Linked DNA regions of Corallococcus caeni. The protein of the gene in region 1 interacts with the protein of each later gene in a pairwise test. Links are inferred from orthologs where the notes say so. Each region holds a gene or a part of one and is shown on either strand. Other genes may lie near its edges. The genes, in order: AABA78_RS10605 and ftsA.

Region 1 (6,757 bases):
GCGTTGACCCGCCAGCCTTCCGGGCCCTTCTCCGCGACGCGCAGCTCGCCGGCATCCAGCCGCGCAAGCGTCTCGCGCACCGCCGCCACGGTGTCCGCGTCCTTCAATTTCGCCCGGTCCGCGAACGCCGCGGACACCCGCTGGGAGAGCTCTTCGAGGGATGTCGCCATGACGCGAAGTTCAATCACACTTCAGCGGTCCGCGCCCCTCCTGAGTGTCCACCGCCGGACGGCCGTCAGACGTGCGTCGCGCCCGGCACCAGCGCCAGCGGATGGGTCATCGACAGGATTTCCCCGTGATGCTGCTTGTCCGCGGGGACCAGCGGGCCGGTGCCCTCGCGCAGCACCACGGCGCCCGGGAGCACCCGGCCCACGGCGGACAGGGGCACCTCCTTCCAGTGGTGGTTGAAGGGCGAGCGCCGGACATAGATGTGCTCCTGGCCGATGAAGGCCACGTAGCCCAGCATCTTCCCGTCCGCCGAGCGGACCCGCATGCCGCCAATGATGGAGCGCCGCTCGAACGGCGTGTCGTCGAAAGCCATCGGTCGCCTCCTCCCGTGCGAGGGAAAGGTGGGGACGGTCCGGAGGCGCCGCGAGCCGCCCGGCCTCGAGCCGGCCCCCTGCCCGCCCGGCCCCTGGGTAGGAGGAGCGGCCTGGAGTTTCCCCGGGCCCGGAGGGGGCGCTCCCGTTAGCTTGCGCCCGTCATGACGACCCCCGTCTTCCCCCCGCTGCGTGCCGCCTACGACCCGGAGGCCTTCCGGGCCACCGCCCACGCCCTGATGGATCAGCTCGCGGACTACCTGAAGGCCGCGCTTGGAGGGGGCGCGATGCCGGTGCTCCCCTGGGCCCCGCCCGCGGTGAACCAGGAGCGCTTCGCCACGGCCTTTCCAGAAGAGCCGCCCCAGGAACTGGCTTCGGCCTTCGCGGGACTGATGGCGCGCGTGCTGGAGGGCTCGCACCACCTGCACCACCCGCGCTACGTGGGCCACCAGGTGACGGCGCCCGTGCCGCTCTCCGCGCTGTGCGACGCCGTGTCGTCGCTGCTCAACAACGGCATGGCCGTGTACGAGATGGGCCCCGTCGCCACCGCGATGGAGCACCACGTGCTCGCGTGGATGGCCGCGAAGCTGGGGCTGCCCTCCAGCGCCCGGGGCGTGCTCACCTCCGGCGGCAGCGCGGGCAACCTCACCGCCCTGCTCGCCGCGCGGCAGGCGAAGGCCGGCTACGACGCGTGGAACGGCGGCGCGCACGCGGGGCCGCCCCTGACGGTGCTCGTGCCCCGCTCCGCGCACTACTGCCTGGCCCGCGCGGTCCGCATCATGGGCTGGGGCGAGGGCGGCCTCACCCCGGTGGACGTGGACGACCACTTCCGCGTGCGGCCGGACGCCCTGGAGGACGCGCTCGCCGGGGCCACCCGCGCGGGGCGCAAGGCCATCGCCGTGGTGGCCAGCGCGGGCTCCACCGCCACCGGCGCCTTCGACCCGCTGGAACCCGTGGCGGACTTCGCGCAAAAGCACGGCCTGTGGTTCCACGTGGACGGCGCGCACGGGGCCGCCGCGTCGCTGAGCCCGAAGTACCGCGCGCAGGTGAAGGGCATTGAAAGGGCGGACTCCGTGGTGTGGGACGCGCACAAGGGGCTGCTCATGCCCGCGCTGGTGACGGCCGTGCTCTTCCGCGACGGGGCGCGCTCCTTCGACGCCTTCTCCCAGGAGGCCCACTACCTCTTCCACGGCGACGGCGACGACGCGCGCCCCTACAGCGACGTGGGCCTGCGCACGCTGGAGTGCACCAAGGAGATGATGCCCCTCAAGGTCTACGCGTGCCTGTCCGTGCTGGGCACGCGCGTCTTCGAGGAGGCCGTCACCGCGTCCTATGACCAGGCCCGGCGCTTCGCGGGCATGCTCACCGCCGCCCCGGACTTCCAGCTGGCGCTGGAGCCCGACTGCAACATCGTCTGCTTCCGCCACACCCCCGCGCACGTGCCCCCGGAGGGCTGGGACGCCCTCCAGGTCCGCCTGCGCGAGGCGTTGGTTACCCGTGGAAGTTTCTACCTGGTGCAGACGCGGCTGCCCCGGGGGGTGTACCTGCGTACAACGCTCATCCACCCGCTCACGGGGGACGCGGACCTGGAGGCCCTGCTGGACGCGCTCCGGATGGCGGCCCGGCCCTGAATTTTGTGTGCAAGGGAGTCGCCCGGACGGAGGAAATGCGATAGGGCGGGGCCGCCATGCTCGTCTCGCTCGTCATTCCCGTTTACAACGAGATTCCTACCCTGGCGGAAATCCTCCGCCGCTGCACCGCCGTGGACTTCCCCAAGGAGCTCGTCCTGGTGGACGACTGCTCCAAGGACGGCAGCCGCGAGTTCCTCCGCCAGCTGTCCGAACAGGGCCTGGACGTCCTGGGTGGCACGCCGAAGAACCGGAACGAAATCCGGGTGCTCTTCCAGGAGAAGAACCAGGGCAAGGGGGCCGCGCTGCGCCGGGGCTTCGCCGAGGCCACCGGGGACATCATCCTCGTGCAGGACGCGGACCTGGAGTACGATCCCAAGGACATCCCGCGCGTCATCCAGCCCATCATCGATGGCGAGGCGGACGTCGTCTTCGGCAGCCGCTTCATCGGGTCGCCGCGCCGGGTGCTGTACTACTGGCACACCGTCCTCAACAACGTGCTCACCACGCTCTCCAACATGACGAGCGGACTGAACCTCACGGACATGGAGACCTGCTACAAGGCCTTCCGCGCGGAAGTCCTGCGCTCCGTGCATGTGGAGGAGGACCGGTTCGGCTTCGAGCCCGAAATCACCGCCAAGGTGGCGCGCGGCGACTGGCGGGTCTTCGAGGTGCCCATCAGCTACCATGGGCGCACCTACGAGGAGGGCAAGAAGATTGGCTGGAAGGACGGCGTGCGCGCCCTCTACGCCATCGCGAAGTACTCCGTGAAGCGCTGACGTCCGCCCGGTCGCTGTCCGGGGGAGGATGCGGCCCGCTCTTCCGCGCGGGGCCGCGTCGAATGCGGAGAAGGGAACAGAGCGGCGGGTGCGGTTGGTTGTCCAGCGAGCGGCGCCCCAAGGGGGCTCCGGCTTTTCTTCCTCCGTATTGCGGCGCGTAGTAGTTTCGACAACGCACTCCGTCTGAAGGGCGGGGAAGTTTCGCGGCCCTTCCGAAAGTTTCCGTCCCCGTATGTTCGACTGGCTCCACACCCTGTTTTCGCGCGACCTCGCCATCGACCTGGGTACGGCGAACACGCTCATCTACATCCGCGGCCAGGGCATCGTGTCGAACGAGCCCTCCGTCGTGGCGGTGCAGCAGGACTCGCGCGGCGGCAAGAAGGTGCTCGCCGTGGGCAAGGAGGCCAAGGAGATGCTCGGCAGGACGCCGGGCAACATCGTGGCCATCCGGCCCATGAAGGACGGCGTCATCGCCGACTTCGAAATCACCGCCGCGATGCTGCGCTACTTCATCCAGAGCGCGCACAACCGCAAGACGCTGGTGAACCCGCGCATCATCATCGGCATCCCGTCCGGCATCACGGAGGTGGAGCGCCGCGCGGTGCGTGAGGCGGCCGCCAACGCGGGCGCGCGCGAGGTCTACCTCATCGAGCAGCCCATGGCCGCGGCGATTGGCGCGGGCCTTCCGGTGACGGAGCCCAGCGGCAACATGATTGTGGACATCGGCGGTGGCACGTCCGACGTCGCGGTCATCAGCCTCGCGGGCATCGTGTTCGCCAAGTCCGTGCGCATCGGCGGCGACAAGCTGGACGAGGCGATCATCCAGTACGTCAAGCGCAAGTACAACCTGCTCATCGGTGAGCGCACGGCGGAGCTCATCAAGATGGGCATCGGCACGGCGTACCCGACGGACGAGGTCATGACCATGGAGATCAAGGGTCGCGACCTGGTGGCCGGCGTGCCGCGCACGCTGACGGTGTCCAGCGACGAGGTGCGCGACGCGCTCGCGGAGCCCGTCAACGGCATCGTGGAAGCGGTGAAGCTGACGCTGGAGCGCACGCCGCCGGAGCTGGCCGGTGACATCGCCGACAGGGGCATCGTGCTGGCCGGTGGCGGCGCGCTGCTCAAGAACCTGGACACGCTCTTGCGCGAGGAGACGGGCCTGCCCGTGTTCCTCGCGGAGGACCCGCTGTCCGCCGTGGTGATTGGCGCGGGCAAGGCGCTGGAGTCGTTGGACATCCTCCGCCAGGTCTGCCAGCCGGGCTGAGGCTCCCCTCTTCCGATGCATCGTGACGGCGCCGGACCTCGCTCAGGGGTCGGCGCCGTTCGCGTTTCCGGGCGGTGGGGTGGCGGCGGCCCGGGGCAGCGGCAAGCCCGTGGGCGCGACGATGCGTGCCTCGCAGTTCGAGCGGCGGCCCTCCGGGTCGTCCTCCCTGCGGGACTGCTCCCGCACCAGGTCCCCCCTCAGCATGATTCCCAGCGGCAGGGAGTGCGGCATCTTCGTGTCCATCTTCGTGTCCACCTTCGTGTCCATGCAGGCGTCGAAGGCGCGCCGCATCCAGGAGCTGGCGGCGCGGACGGCGAAGCCGCCCAGGGCGTCCATGCGGGCCAGGCCGTCCAGGCGCTCCGTGAACACCGGGTAGCCCTCCTTCGCATTGCGCCGGGCGTGGACCAGGGTGGCGGCGGCGCGCAGGCCCGGGGGCAGGCGGCGGAGCTCCGGTCCAGGGACGTCCGAGGCGGACAGGACGTGTTGTCGCAGCGGTTCGCGCGCGAGCATCAGCGGCAGCGAGACATTGAAGAGCTGTTTCCCCCAGGCGTCGCCGGTGCGCGTGAGCTCCAGGGCGAGGAGCGCGAGGACCTCCGGGTCCAGCCGGGGCAGCACGGCCTTGGGGTCGCCCCTGGCCTCTTCCAGTACGCGCTTCGGGTCCAGCAGCACGTCCCGGGTGATGCGCAGCACGGCGCGGTCCACGGGGGACACCAGCGCGGCGAGCTCCGCGTCCTTTGGCGAGCGCTGGCCGGTGAGCAGGTCCAGCAGCGCCATCCGCTCCGGCTGCCGCGCCAGGGCGGGGGGAATCCAGTCGCGCATCACGTAGGACGTGTGCTCGGGCCCGGCGGCGGCGGCCGTGCGTCCGGCCAGCACCAGGAAGTCCCAGGTCCGGCGGCGCGGGTCCTCGCCGTGGCGGCGCACCAGGGTCGTCGCCGCGTCGCGCAGCCGCGCGCGCAGGAGGATGCGCACGTCCAGCTCCAGCGCCTTCAGTGTTTCTGGCGGGTGCTTCTGCTCGAGGGCGGTCAGCAGCCTCGCCGTCTCGGTGATGAACTCCTGGCGCTCGCGGTCCCCCCAGTCCGGCGGGTCCTCCAGCTCGAAGCGCCACCGCGCCTCCAGCCACGCGCGGTTCACCTCGGGCGAGTCCGGGAAACGTGTCGCCAGCTTCGCGTAGGCATCGACGGCGTCCGCGGAGCCCGGATGCGGAGGGCTCGCGCGCTGCAGGTAGAGGGCCGCCAGCGGTGAGTCCGGATGCTGCTGCGCGTGCTCCGCGTAGCGTGCGCGGGCCTGGGCCCCCTGGCCGATGAAGCGCATCAACTCCAGCGCCAGCGCCTGGGCCTCCGGGTCCTCCTGCCAGGTGTGCATCAGCATCGCCGCGTAGTCGCGCGTGTTGCGCCAGCGCAGGTCGGCCGGAAGGTTCGCGGGCACCTGCGTGTCCACGGTGAGCCACGCGTGCGCGGCCGTCTCCCGCGCCAGGGTGTTCCCGGGCTCCACCTCCGCGACGGCGGACGCCACGCGGCCCGCGGCCTGCCAGCGTCCCTCTTCCGCGAAGGCGCGCGCGGCGGCCTCCCAGTTCGCGGCCTGGACGGAGAGCCGCTCACCCGACTGGAGCACCATGGCGTTCTCCGGCAAGGACCGGGAGCGAGGGCTCGCGTAGGTGGCCTCCGCATCCGGGACCGCCTCCAGCATCGCCGCGCCCTTCACGTTGTAGAGGATCCGCTCGCCCTCCGTCGGGAGCACCACGTCCTCGAGGACCGCCTCCTGGCCGGGCCAGGTCGTCACCGCGCGGAGCAGGTCGTCGCCCAGCTTCACGCGCCCCTGCTCTTGCGTCCCGGGCGCCACCACCCAGTGTTCGCCGCCGATGCGCACGTCCACGGGCCGCGACAGGCCGTTGACGACCGTCACGGCGCGCAGGCTCCGCGCCTCCAGCCACACCGCGCCCGCCCCCGCGAGGGCACAGAGCCCCAGCGCCATCACGGCCAGGGCAGCCGCGCGGCGGCGAGCCCATCCGGGCGAGGGCGGCACCTGCCCGATGACCTGCACGGACGCCTTGTCGTCCGAGCGCACGAGGTAGCCGTCCAGCGGCCACACCGGAATGCCCAGCACCGTCACCGTGCGCTCGGCGACGTAGGGCGAGTCCGGGGCGGCGGCGCGCGGAGGAGCGCCCTTCCACCGGACGCCTGTCCCCAGCACGGAGGACGTGGGCGGCGGGCGACCCGCGATGACGAAAGCGCCCCGGTCCTCCACCAGCGCCGTCAGCAGCAGCCGAGTGGGCCCGGGCGGTTCAAGCTCCAGCCTGCGGCAGAGCACCGCGTGCACCGCCCACGCATCGCCCCGCGACAGCGCCTCCGACAGCGCGGAGTCTGGCAGGAGTTCCGTCAGACGCGGCGCGCGCTCCAGCAGGCCGCTGGGGTCCGAGACAGGGGTGAGGGACATGGCCCGCATTCAACCGGGGGCTGACGGGTGTGAAGCAAGCCCCCTGCCGTGAATCCCCTCAAGCCACGGCCCAAGGCCCTCGACCTCAAGAGTGTCTCCGCCATCGTCGCG
Region 2 (6,698 bases), on another replicon or contig:
CAAGCGCACGCAGCCCTTGAGTCAGCCCAACTTCGGCAGCGTGTTCACCAACCCGCCGGGCGACCACGCCGGGCGGCTCATTGAACTTGTCGGCCTGAAGGGGCACACCCTGGGGCGCGCGCAGGTGTCCACGCTGCACGCGAACTGGATCGTCAACCTGGGCGGCGCGGCCGCTCGCGACGTGCGGGGCCTCATCACCCTGATGCAGGACCGGGTACAAGAGGCCACCGGCATCGTCATGCACCCCGAAGTCAAATTCGTCGGAGTCTTCCTTCCATGACCATCGGTCCTCGAGGCTTCACCCCGGCTGAGTTGAAGGCCAAGCGCGTCGGCGTGCTGTACGGCGGCCTCTCCAGCGAGCGCGAGGTGTCCCTGCGCACCGGCGCCGCCGTGGCGGGCGCGCTCAAGGGGCTGGGCTACGACGTGGTGGAGATCGACGTGGGCAAGGACCTGCCCGCGCGCCTCATCGCGGAGAAGGTGGACGTGGCGTGGCTCGCGCTGCACGGCCGCTTCGGCGAGGACGGCTGCGTCCAGGGCCTGCTGGAGGCCATGTTCATCCCCTACACCGGCAGCGGCGTGATGGCGTCCGCGGTGGGCATGGACAAGGTGTACGCGAAGGAGATCTTCGTCGCGCGCGGCATCCCCACGCCGCCCTACCGGGCGTTCGACTCGGCGGAAGCGGCGCTCGCGGAAGCGGACCGCCTGCCGTTCCCCTTCCCGGTGGTGGTGAAGCCCAGCCGCGAGGGCAGCAGCGTGGGCGTGCACATCTGCAAGACGCGCGAGGACTACACCGCCGCCGTCCAGGACGCGGCGAAGTACGCGGGCACGCTCCTGGTGGAGCAGTTCATCAAGGGCCGGGAAGTGCAGGGCGGCGTGCTGGACAACGAGGCCCTGGGCGTCATCGAGGTCAAGGCCGCGCGCGAGTTCTACGACTACGAGGCCAAGTACAAGGCCGGCAGCGGTACTCAGTATCTCTTCCCCGCGCCGCTGCCCCCGGACCTGTACGCGCGCGTCAACGAGGTCTCCCTGGGCGCCCACAAGGCGCTGGGGTGTTCGGGTGGCTCGCGCTCGGACGTCATCGTCACCGAAGCTGGCGACGTGTTCCTGCTGGAAATCAACACGCTGCCCGGAATGACGGCCTCCAGCCTCCTGCCCAAAATCGCGGCGGGGCGGGGCATCGACTTCCCGGCCCTCTGTGAGCGGCTGCTCCAGGGCGCTTCGCTCAAGGCCTGAGCCGCTCCGCGTTCTTTCCTGGAGTTCCGGACCCTTGCAGGGGCGGGGTGTCCCCTCGTGCCGCTACAGCGACGTGCCTGTAGCCAAAAACTGGCGTGGTTCGACGTCCGCACGCAGCATGCGCCTCCCTAGTCATGGCCTTCGGAAAATCCAAGAACCGCCGCCGCCTGGACGCCGCACCGCGCAATGACGCGGTGAAGGGCGCGGTCCGTTCGCACGGGCCGTCGGTGGCGAAGGCGCTGGGGCTGGCCGTCGCGACGGCGGGGCTCATCTGGGGCGGCATCGAACTGCGTGCCTGGGCGGTGGTGACGCCGCGCTTCGCGCTGGAGTCGGTGAACTTCTCCGGGCTGGAGCGGGCGTCGCGTCCGGAGCTCCTGAAGCTGTCCGGGCTGACGGCGGGGCAGAACCTGTGGACGCTGGACCCGGCCGCGCTGGCGAAGGCGATGGGCCAGCACCCCTGGGTGCGCACGGTGGAGGTGACGCGGCGGTTTCCGCACGGCGTGTCCGTGGAGGTGACGGAGCACGCCCCCGCGGCGCTGGCGGTGCTGGGCGACCTGTACGTGCTGGACGAGGAGGGCGAGCCCTTCAAGCGCGTCACCCCGGGGGACGGGCTGGACCTGCCGCTCGTCACCGGCGTGGAGCGCGACGCGTACGTGGCGGACCCGGACGGTGTGCGCGCGAAGTTCCGCGAGGCGCTGGATGTAACCCGTGCTTATGCGCGGCTGTTGCCGGGACGATCCGAGCGGCTTTCTGAAGTGCGCCTGGAGAACACCGGGCTTGCGCTGGTGACGGCGACGGGGCAGGAGGTGCGCCTCGGCGCGGGCGAAACGGAAGTCAAGCTCCAGCGGCTGGCGCGCGTTCGTCGCGAGCTCAGCACAAGGGGGCTTGCGGCCGCGATCATTCGCCTGGATAACCGTGCCCGACCGGGTTGGGTGGCGGTGAGGCTTTCGAGTGGGTCCGACTCCGTGCGGAGCGGGGACTCGACGCAGTGAGGATGCTTCCTTCACGAAAGTGAGGGAGCCTGGGAGGAGTCATGGCGAAGCAGAAGTCGGGGGAGATCATCGTCGGCCTCGACATCGGCACGACGAAGATCTGCGCCATCGTCGGCGAGCTGACCGATAGCGGTATCGACATCATCGGTATCGGCACGCATCCGTCGAAGGGATTGCGCAAGGGCGTCGTGGTCAACATCGAGGCCACGGTGTCGTCCATCCGGCGCGCCGTGGAGGAAGCCGAGCTGATGGCCGGGGCGGAGATCTCCCACGTCTACACGGGGATCGCCGGCGGCCACATCAAGGGCTTCAACTCCCAGGGCATCGTCGCGGTGAAGGACAAGGAGGTCCGCGACGCGGACATCGCGCGCGTCATCGACGCGGCGAAGGCGGTGGCCATCCCGCTGGACCGGGAGGTCATCCACGTCCTGCCGCAGGAGTTCATCATCGACGACCAGGGCGGCATCAAGGAGCCCCTGGGCATGGCCGGCGTGCGCCTGGAGGCCAAGGTGCACATCGTCACGGGCGCCGTCTCCAGCGCGCAGAACATCGTCAAGTGCGCCAACCGCACGGGCCTGAACGTCTCCGACATCGTGCTCCAGCCGCTCGCCTCCGCCGAAGCGGTGCTGAGCGAGGACGAGAAGGAGCTGGGCGTGTGCCTCGTCGACATCGGCGGCGGCACCACGGACATCGCCATCTTCTCCGGTGGCTCCATCGTCCACACGGCCGTCATCGCCCTGGGCGGCAACAACCTGACGAGCGACATCGCCATCGGCCTGCGCACCCCCGCGCACGAGGCCGAGCGCATCAAGCAGAAGTACGGCTGCGCGCTCGCGTCCATGATCAACAAGGACGAGACGATTGAAGTGCCCAGCGTGGGCGGCCGTCAGCCGCGCGTCCTGGGCCGGCAGATTCTCTCGGAGATCCTGGAGCCGCGCGTGGAGGAGATCTTCCAGCTGGTGCACCGGGAGATCCAGAAGTGCGGCTACGAGGACCTGCTCGCGTCGGGCATCGTCATCACGGGCGGCAGCACGCTGCTCGCGGGCATGCCGGAGCTGGCGGAAGAGGTGCTGGGCCTGCCGGTGCGCCGGGGCATGCCGCGCGGCATTGGCGGTCTGGTGGACGTGGTGAAGAGCCCCATGTACGCCACGGGCGTGGGCCTGGTCGTCTACGGCGCCAAGCACATGGACCGCCGCATGTTCCGCATCCGCGAGGACGGCAACGTCTACAAGAAGGTGAAGGGCCGGATGCGCGAGTGGCTGGAAGAGATCTTCTAGGCCGGTTCCCGGAACCGGTGATGCGCTGAGTCAGGGCTCCCTTCGGGGGGCCCTTTCGCGTTTCTGGGGTGGCTGGGTCCGGCGCGCGCCTTGACGCGTCAGGGAGGACGCTGACGCGTCAGTCCGGGACGCGGTGGGTTTCCAGATTCCAGAATCCGGATCCGGCTTTCGGACGCCCGCCCTAAGCACGAGCGTCCGGCCGTGCAAGTTCCAGGATTTGGACGGATCGGGAATTCGACAGAGGATGGCGCTCGGCTTGCTAGGGGGCCTGTGGCTCCCGGAACACATCCCGCAGTTCCAGGTGGGCCTCTGAACCTATGACTCCACAAAAGACTTCGCGGTTGCTGACGCCCCTACTGGGAGTACGCGGCTCCGCCGCGGCGCTGTTGGCCCTGCTGTGTGCCGTGTTCGCGGCGCCACCCGCCTACGCGGATCCGGACAGCTTCGGCAATGGTAACGGCCACAACGGCGCGCTGACGGTCAACACGGCCAACAGGGTCATCAACGCGTATACACGGCTGACGGCGAACGCGAATGCAGGCGCCACCACTGTCACGGTGGATTCCAGCGCCGGCTTCGCTGTGGGCGACCTGATCATGATCTACCAGTCCTCCGGTTTTACGGGGACGGTGGTGACTGGAGAGCAGGCGCAGTTCAACGCTGCGGCGACTCCGGTAGGCAACTGGAACTTCGCGCGTGTGTCGGTGGTCGCCGGCGGCACCCTGACGTTCGCCCCTGCGCTGACGTCGAACTTCACCGGAGGCACTCCGGACAATGACATCGCCCTTCGTAGCTCTGCGCAGGTCATCCGGGTTCCTGAGTACACGAACGTGACAATCAATGCTGGGGCCAGCCTCCGCGCGAGGGCTTGGTCCAGTGATGTCGACTCCCGGGACACCGTGGGTGGCCTCGTGGTGTTCTTCGCGACGGGAACGGTGACGAACAACGGCACCATTTCCGCAGCTGGAGCTGGTTACCGAGGTGGCGAGAAGTTCAACGGATCAGGGGATAGCTGCACCCAGCTCGACCAGGAATGGGAGGGCGGGGCGATGAAGGGGGAGGGGTTGGTTCCCCTCCGTTACAAGGTTCCCGGTGACTTTCCGGAGGTGGGGCACCTCTTCGCGGGGCGGGGCAACATCCTCAACGCTGGCGGTGGCGGCGTCTGCCACAACTCAGGTGGCGGTGGTGGTGGCAATGGTGGTTCGGGTGGCATCGGCGGCCGGACCTGGACGGGGGATGCCGATCCCGCGCGCGCCGTAGGTGGGTTGGGCGGCGTCAAGATGCTCTTTTCTCCCTCGACCCGGCTTCTCTTCGGCGGCGGCGGTGGCGCGGGTCATGGCAATGACGGGGTGAGCGGCAAGGGCGGCAATGCTGGCGGCATCGTGTTCGTGCGCGGCGCTGCCCTGGCCGGGACTGGCAACATCACGGCGGACGGTGTGGCTGGCACCAATTCCCAGAATGACGCCGCGGGTGGCGGTGGCGCGGGTGGCACGATCTCCTTGAAGTTCACGGGGGCGCTATCCTGTGGTGGCACGGGCACCATCTCCGCGAGGGGCGGTAACGGCGGCAACAGCACCTTCACCGCGTCGCCGCATGGGACGGGTGGTGGGGCGGGTGGTGGCAACATCCTTCTTCAGGGCACGACCCTCTCGTGCCTGACGTCCGTTACGGGCGGTGTGGCAGGTGTTCAGCCGAGCGCGGCCGCGATTGATGGTGTGACGTACGGGTCCGCCCCGGGTAACCCGGGCGTCGTCAACCTGCCGCCGACCATCACCACGCCGGCCAACGGTTCGACGACGGCGAACACCACGCCCACCATCACCGGCACGACGCCGGATGGCGGCAACCAGACCGTCAACGTCTATGTGGACGGCACGTTGATTGGTTCGACGACGTCGAACGCATCCGGTGTCTTCACCATTGCGTCGCCCGTCCTGACCCCGGGCGCTCACACCGTTTACGCCGTCACTCTTTCTGGTGGCAGCCCTCTGCTTCAGAGCAACACCAACAACTTCACGGTGCCAGGCGGCACGCCGACGCCGACGGTGGCCATCACCACGCCGGCCAACGGCTCGACGGTGGCGAACCCCACCAACGTGGTCATCGCTGGCACGGCCGCGAACGCGACGTCTGTCTCGTTCACGTTGAATGGGACGAACTACGGCCCCTTCACGGTGACCGGAGGTAACTGGACCGCCACGGTGCCGGGCCCGCTGGCCAACGGCTCGTACACGGTGAATGCGGTGTCCACCAATGGCACCAGCAACAGCACCACGGCCACCTCCACCTTCACGGTGGCGGGTCCGACGGTGGCCATCACCACGCCGGCGAACGGCTCGACGGTGACGAACCCCACCAACGTGGTCATTGCTGGCACGGCCGCGAACGCAACGTCCGTCTCGTTCACGCTGAATGGGACGAACTACGGCCCCTTCACGGTGACCGGAGGTAACTGGACCGCCACGGTGCCGGGCCCGCTGGCCAACGGCTCGTACACGGTGAACGCGGTGTCCACGAACGGCACCACGAACAGCACCACCGCGACCTCCACCTTCACGGTGGCCGGTCCGACGGTGGCCATCACCACGCCGGCCAACGGCTCGACGGTGACGAACCCGAACGTGACGGTGACCGGTACGGCCGCGAACGCGACCACGGTGACGGTGACGTTCCAGGGCACCAACTACGGCCCCATCACGGTGACGGGCGGCAACTGGAGCCAGGCGCTCCCCGGTCCGCTGGCCAACGGCACGTACACCGTGACCGCGGTCTCCCGTAACGCCGGTGGCAACACGAGCACCACGGCCTCCTCTACCTTCACGGTGGCGGGCCCGACGGTGGCCATCACCACGCCGGCAAACGGCTCGACGGTGACGAACCCCACCAACGTGGTCATCGCTGGCACCGCCGCGAACGCGACGTCCGTCTCGTTCACGCTGAATGGGACGAACTACGGCCCCTTCACGGTGACCGGAGGCAACTGGACCGCCACGGTGCCGGGCCCGCTGGCCAACGGCTCGTACACGGTCAATGCGGTGTCCACGAACGGCACGACCAACAGCACCACGGCCACCTCCACCTTCACGGTGGCCGGTCCGACGGTGGCCATCACCGCGCCGGCTAACGGCTCGACGGTGACCAACCCCAACGTGACGGTGACCGGTACGGCCGCGAACGCGACCACGGTGACGGTGAC

Evidence for each region.
Region 2: the proteins of AABA78_RS10605 (region 1) and ftsA interact in binary tests that used the Escherichia coli proteins (3 or more experiments, as listed by UniProt). The link is inferred for Corallococcus caeni from one-to-one orthologs.

The regions. Positions count from the first base shown.
Region 1 is NZ_BTTW01000002.1:605,708-612,464, reverse strand. The notes cover bases 2,234-5,195. They hold AABA78_RS10605 (rod shape-determining protein), read left to right. Parts: upstream 2,234-3,178; coding sequence 3,179-4,213; downstream 4,214-5,195. Other genes in these bases: AABA78_RS10600 (tetratricopeptide repeat protein), read right to left, coding at 4,256-5,195; AABA78_RS10610 (glycosyltransferase family 2 protein), read left to right, coding at 2,234-2,946. Outside these bases: AABA78_RS10625 (2,3,4,5-tetrahydropyridine-2,6-dicarboxylate N-succinyltransferase), read right to left, coding at 1-170; AABA78_RS10620 (hypothetical protein), read right to left, coding at 236-541; AABA78_RS10615 (pyridoxal phosphate-dependent decarboxylase family protein), read left to right, coding at 704-2,170; more of AABA78_RS10610, read left to right, coding at 2,227-2,233; more of AABA78_RS10600, read right to left, coding at 5,196-6,646. UniProt on the Escherichia coli protein: Forms membrane-associated dynamic filaments that are essential for cell shape determination. Acts by regulating cell wall synthesis and cell elongation, and thus cell shape.
Region 2 is NZ_BTTW01000001.1:1,358,191-1,364,888, reverse strand. The notes cover bases 1,482-4,384. They hold ftsA (cell division protein FtsA), read left to right. Parts: upstream 1,482-2,266; coding sequence 2,267-3,502; downstream 3,503-4,384. Other genes in these bases: agmC (adventurous gliding motility protein AgmC), read left to right, coding at 3,844-4,384; AABA78_RS05390 (cell division protein FtsQ/DivIB), read left to right, coding at 1,482-2,225. Also shown: murB (UDP-N-acetylmuramate dehydrogenase), read left to right, coding at 1-280; AABA78_RS05395 (D-alanine--D-alanine ligase), read left to right, coding at 277-1,233; more of AABA78_RS05390, read left to right, coding at 1,368-1,481; more of agmC, read left to right, coding at 4,385-6,698. UniProt on the Escherichia coli protein: Essential cell division protein that assists in the assembly of the Z ring. May serve as the principal membrane anchor for the Z ring.